One region of the Ornithinibacillus jepli genome, then DNA from elsewhere that is predicted to be linked to it. Evidence: riboswitches for the same ligand, from Rfam matches in the RefSeq annotation. Region 1 holds a riboswitch; the other holds the start of a gene.
The links. A riboswitch is a leader RNA that binds a small molecule or an ion and turns the genes downstream of it on or off. The one in region 1 is predicted to bind thiamine pyrophosphate.
Positions count from the first base shown of each region.

Region 2: it holds a riboswitch for thiamine pyrophosphate, as region 1 does, so the genes downstream of both, thiT (energy-coupled thiamine transporter ThiT) here and tenA (thiaminase II) in region 1, are expected to answer to the same signal.

Region 1 is NZ_JBFEGG010000002.1:304,394-307,566, reverse strand. Features, by position in the region: gene thiM (hydroxyethylthiazole kinase) at 1-279, opposite strand, end outside; gene thiD (bifunctional hydroxymethylpyrimidine kinase/phosphomethylpyrimidine kinase) at 260-1,084, opposite strand; gene tenA (thiaminase II) at 1,087-1,770, opposite strand; TPP riboswitch at 1,836-1,936, opposite strand; gene thiW (energy coupling factor transporter S component ThiW) at 1,944-2,450, opposite strand; TPP riboswitch at 2,533-2,638, opposite strand; gene AB1K81_RS09430 (zinc metallopeptidase) at 3,017-3,173, shown strand, end outside.
Region 2 is NZ_JBFEGG010000001.1:668,267-671,439, forward strand. Features, by position in the region: gene AB1K81_RS03495 (M3 family oligoendopeptidase) at 1-1,231, shown strand, start outside; TPP riboswitch at 1,296-1,397, shown strand; gene thiT (energy-coupled thiamine transporter ThiT) at 1,518-2,090, shown strand; gene AB1K81_RS03505 (hypothetical protein) at 2,169-2,300, shown strand; gene AB1K81_RS03510 (hypothetical protein) at 2,448-3,173, shown strand, end outside.

The sequences.
Region 1 (3,173 bases):
TCCAACCGGATCTAGTACCACGGGAATGCCCTTCTGATTTGCCGCTTTTCCAGCAGCAATCATCGCATGTAATTCGTTCGCCTGTAGTGTACCAATGTTAATTAACACTCCATTTGCTATGGTAGACATAGACGGAGCTTCTTCTTCGGCCTTGGCCATAATAGGTGATCCACCAAATGCTAATAAACCATTTGCAGTAAAATTCATTACCACTTGATTTGTTAAGTGATGTATTAATGGCTGATTTCTTCGTACTTCTTCAATAATTTGTCTGTTCATATTGACTACTACTTTCCTTTCGAACTCCCCAATGGTTAGTTGGCCCATTCCCAGCGCCAAGTGAAAAGGAATGTTTTATAGCTAACGTGACAAAATGCTTTGCCTTTTCAACAGCTTCAAGTAAGGAGTCTCCTTGGCTTAAATAGGCGGTGATCGCTGCGGAATATGTGCATCCAGTACCATGTGTATTTTTAGTAGCGATTCGCTCAGCAGAAAATGGATAGAATGTGCTTCCGTCATAAAGAAAATCTATTGCGTCTCCTTGTAAATGTCCGCCTTTTAGAAGTGCAGCGCCAGCACCTAAATCATGAACAATTATTTTTGCAGCATTTTTCATATCGTCTACCGTGTTAATCTTCTCCTCCACTAGGAACTCAGCTTCCGGTATGTTGGGAGTGACAACGGTTGTCATTGGTAAAAGGCTCTCCCTTAAAAAGTCACGAGCATTTTCTTCTATTAAAACATCTCCACTTGTTGCTACCATGACAGGATCCATAACATATGGTGCGTTCAGGTTGCTAATTCTTTTTGCAATGATTTTCATCATATCGATATTTGCAATCATCCCTGTCTTGAATGCATGAATCGGCATATCCGAAATAACCGAGTCAAGTTGCTGTTCAATCATTTCCAGTGGAATGTGATGGATTGCTTGAACACCAGTTGTGTTTTGTGCGACAACAGAGGTAATCACGGACATTCCGTAGCTTTGTAATTCTTGGAACGTTTTCAAATCTGCATGGATGCCAGCACCACCGCTTGGATCTGTGCCAGCAATCGTTAATGCACATGCTACCTGGTTCATAATTATTTCACCGCCTTGGTGGATGGCCATTCTTCACACGTATAAGCCATTTCCCAAAAAGCTAATTCAAGCTCACAGCTTTTACGAAATGCATCCCGGATACGATCCTTTTCAGCAAGAGAAGCTTCCTTGGCATATACATCTAAACGTTCTCGCATTTCGGTCGTTATACTTTTCGTACTTGCATCAGCATAGAATGTAATCCATTGATAAAAAGGATGGTCCTGTGATGGGCGATATGCTTTCAGCAATTCCTCGCCAATTTCTAAATAAGTCCATGGACAAGGAAGCAATGCACCAAGTATCTCACCCATGGAACCAGTTTGTGCATGATGCATCATATGTTTAATGTAATGATCCGCGGTTGGAGGTAAAGGATGACCTTGAAGTGACTCATACGGAACACCAATATAGTCACAGAAATTATGATGTGGGTGAATTTCATCCTTTAAAATAAATTCCATTTTGTTAAAGAAGTACCGTATATCCTCTCGGCTAGAAGATCTTGAAATAGCGAGACCATATACTTTCATAAAGGCATTAAGGTATTCGAAATCAGCCTTTATATAATGAGCAATGGATTCTTTTGGAATATCGCCTTTCCCAATCCCTTCTACAAATGGATGGTTAAAAATAAGTTGAAAGATATCATGATTTTCTTCGCGTAGTTTTTCAGTAAATAACATGGACAAATTCCTCCTTAGAATGGCGAAAGCTACTAAGAGAGTACCGTAGATAAATGAAGGGTAAATGAGGACTCCGTCTACTTCCCTTCGCTAGCATTATCTAGATCAGGTAATGAGGGACAAAGGATAGACCTTATCTCAGCAAAAAGCGCCCCTAGTAGTTTTCATTGTATTTAGTTAATTTTCTTTAATGGACTTGCTTGTGTAGTACGTAACCTTGTGATTCGAGTAGCGACGAACCATCCGATGATGGCTCCAGGGATACTGCTTACAAGAAATGCAGGCACAAAGGCAAAAGCGCCAGCTGTACTACCCATAAATAAATAGGCAACAGGGACAGAAAATAAAGCCCCGATGATTCCAGTGCCAATAGCTTCTCCTATGACAGCTAAGCCTTTTCTTCCTGACCTTTTATACAAATAACCGGCAAGAAACGCTCCTATCATTCCACCAGGGAAGGCAAGTATCGTACCAAGACCAAGTAAGTTTCTAAGTAGGCCAATGATAAAGGCGATGATTACTGCCGGTCCTGGTCCTAGAAGAATGCCTGCTAGAACATTAATGACATGCTGCATAGGGTAGGCACGTGCGACACCAGCCGGAAACCATATAAGCTGTGCGGTTACCGTTCCGATTGCAATTAGAACGGCCATTGTTGTCATAAGTTGAGTCTTCTTCATAACTCCTCCTTTCTAAAAACGGGACCAAAAAAGCCAGATCCATCGATGGACCTGGCTTAAGCTTTAGAGATTAATAGATTGACGTTTCGTCATACTACTTCCCTCCGCTGGTACTAACCAGATCAGGTCCATAAGGGTCGGAACACTTATTCCTCTCAGCCCGCACTTGGGCGCCCCTAGTAGTGTTTTTTATTATTTTATGTAGCTACAACTAAATCATAACAAATGAATTGGTGTTTGTCACCAGAAGAAAGCAATTGATATGTATTTGACATAAAGTGAGCATGGAATGTCCTTTCGTTATCAGTAGACTACGCGAAATGCATAGCCTCGGAAAAATAAAATAACATTATTTTCGTAGTTCATATTCAGTTCATAATTATTTTTTATACTAAATGTACACCCAGAAATTTTAACTTTTTTCGTATTTGTGCAACAAAACACAAAGTTATTTCGTATATATTAGTGTAATCGAAATAAAAAGTATAAATCTGGGATGATATTGGCAAGTCTTATAGAATAAGAGACACTTCTAGGGGGAATTGTCGGTGCTTTTTTTTCATCCAATGGATTTTCTAATACTTATTGCTTTTGGACTTGCGATGTGGGCCCAAACAAAAGTACAAGGGAACTTTAAAAAGGGTTCTAAAATACAAGCTTCCTCTCGCATGACCGGTGTAGAGGTCGCTAGAAGAATATTAGACAGTGAAGGGTTATCTGACG
Region 2 (3,173 bases), on a different contig from region 1:
TGAAGAGGATGGAGAAGTTACTTATTATTCAGTTGGACAGGCAGCGAATAAAATGAGTAGTCCTGACCCGGAATTTCGTAAGTATGTATTTAAACAAATAAGTAAAGCTTGGGAAGACAATGCTGATTTATTTGGGCAGACATTAAATCATTTAGCTGGCTTCCGTTTACAAAAATACAAACATCGTGGATGGGAAGATGTTTTAAAAGAACCATTAAAAATAAATCGTATGAAACGAGAAACCCTAGATGTTATGTGGAATGCTATTTCCAATAATAAAAAACATTTTGTAAAATACCTAAATAAGAAGGCAGAACTTCTTGGTAAAGATAAACTAGCTATCTATGATATAGGTGCCCCTTTATCTAAAACAGTTAAAAAAGTACCTTATTCTGAAGCTGCGAATTTTATTGTGGAGAATTTCAATAAGTTTAGCCCTAAAATGGCAAATTTCGCTCAAATGGCATTTGAAAAACGGTGGATAGAGGCTGAAGACCGTGCTGGGAAACGGCCAGGCGGGTTTTGTACAAGTTTCCCAGATAGTCAACAAACGCGTGTATTCATGACATATTCCGGAACGACATCAAACATATCTACTCTTGCTCATGAATTAGGCCATGCTTACCATCAACATGTGATGAATGATATTCATGGTTTGAACCAAGGCTATGCGATGAATGTAGCCGAAACTGCATCTACTTTTGCGGAAATGATTGTTGCTGATGCTACTGTAAAAAGTGCAAAGAGTAATCAGGAAAAAGTCGCATTACTAGAAGATAAGGTGCAACGTAGTATTGCCTTCTTTATGAATATCCATGCTCGCTTCTTATTTGAAACCAGATTTTATGAAGAACGCAAGAATGGAATGGTGTCGGTAAATCGATTAAATGAATTAATGATAGAGGCACAGAAGGAAGCATATTGTGATGCATTAAGCGAGTATGATCCTAATTTTTGGTCATCAAAATTGCACTTTCATATTACTGGAACACCGTTTTATAACTTTCCTTATACATTTGGCTATTTATTTAGTCTTGGAATCTATGCTCATGCAAATAAAAGTGATAAAAGTTTTGAAGATGATTATATTGCGTTACTCCGTGATACTGGGCGTATGAATGTAGAGGATTTAGCTATGAAGCATTTAAATGTAGACTTAACAAAACCGGATTTCTGGGAAGATGCTCTAGCACTTTGCGTGAAAGACGTGGAAGAGTTTATCTCACTTTAATGAAGATTAATTGCCAAATTGAAAAACTTAAGCTACAATGTGAATAGCAAAAAAAGTGAATGAAATAGTCCACAGGGGGAGCCGGTAGGCTGAGAGTGAACAATTTGTTCTGACCCTTTGAACCTGTTAGTTAGTACTAGCGTAGGGATGGTGGCTTTTTTGATGGAATTATTAGCAATGTGAGCGGAAATTCCCCATCAGGAAGCTTCCCCTTGGCATTGCTTTTTTTGTGTTTGAAAATCAATTTATAAGATTTTTAAAATACAATTTAGGGGAGGAAATCGGTGTGAATTCTAAACGCACACTATTTTTAATTGAAGTTCCAATTTTTACAGCACTTGCTTTAGTGTTAGATTTAGTTCCATTTCTATCATTTAAAATATGGGCCCAAGGTGGTTCAATTTCGTTAGCAATGATACCAATTTTTATTGTTGCATTCCGCTGGGGAGTAAAAGGTGGGTTGCTATCAGGCTTTTTATGGGGTCTATTACAAATTGTAACAGGTAGCGCCTGGATTATGCACTGGTTACAAGGAACAATTGATTATTTAGTTGCATTTACAGTATTAGGTTTTGCTGGTATTTTTGCTAGTAAAATAAAGGAAGCTATAAAAGAAGGGAATACAAAAACTTACTTTTCCTATATCCTTCTAGGCGTCATTATTGGTTCAATGCTTAGATTTCTTGCGCATTTTGTAGCAGGTATAGTATTTTTTGAATCAGCAATTGATGGAATGAATATTTGGATATACTCGTTGTTATACAATATTAGCTATATTTTACCGTCTATAGTTATTTGTACAATCGGGATTTATTTCTTATTTCATAAGCAACCAAAAACATTGTTATCAGCAGCTTAATCTCTGAATATTTTATTCCGCTCACAACAAGGTAATCTCTACATAGAGGTTACCTTTTTTTAAAAAGGAGGTGTTTCCATGAAAGAATTAGTAGGAAAGTGTAATAGCTGTGGGAAAGAAGTATATTGTGAAAATGGTTTTCTTAATGGAGTTCATGAAGGTGGAGAACTATTTTGTATGTCTTGCGTACAACTATTAGAAAAGGATTAACTTAGTCGATATTAATCTTTAATAGTGCATACTATCATTGGAATTAAATAGCTTTACGTTAGAACTACTGAATCTAAATGTCTTCCAATCACCGCTGGTAGGTAATTCGCATAGGCTATAGCACAACGGTGAGAAAGGAAGATGGGTATGGAGCTTACATTAGCCCATTGGCTATATGGTATATTTACACTTGCTATTATTGTTACGATGATATTCCGCAAGGGTGTAGTTCTTCCAACATTACTCGGTACATTTGTTATTGCTTGGGTATATAATGGTAGCCTTGTAGATGGCTTTACTGCAATTTTTAACGCTAACTTAATAGCTGCACAAGAGTTATTTAGTATTTTTTTAATTATTACGTTTATGCTGGCGTTACTTAATTCATTAAAGGATTTAGGTGCTGACGTTCGCATGATTCAACCAATAGAAAAAATAATGGTAAATGGTCATGTTTCGTTCTTTGTATTAGTAGCAACAACTTATATAATTTCACTCTTTTTTTGGCCTACTCCTGCCGTACCATTAATATGTGCTTTACTTGTTCCGGCTGCTGTGAGAGCAGGGTTACCTGCAATTGTTGCAGCGGTCGCAATTGCTCTAGCTGGTCAAGGGATGGCTTTATCTTCAGATTTTATCGTACAGGTCGCTCCTAGTCTTTCAGCTACTGCAGCAGGGATCGATGCAGGTTTGGTAGCGGATAAGGCTTTGGTATTATCGTTAATTGCAGGTGGGGTAGCAATTCTTTTGGCTTATGTTTTAAATAGAAAATCAATTCGTTCTAAGAACGATCCATTAAATACATCAGAATTGACCACACTTAATACTGCTGAAAGCTCAAAAAATGAAGCAAAGACGAATAATCTCACAAGA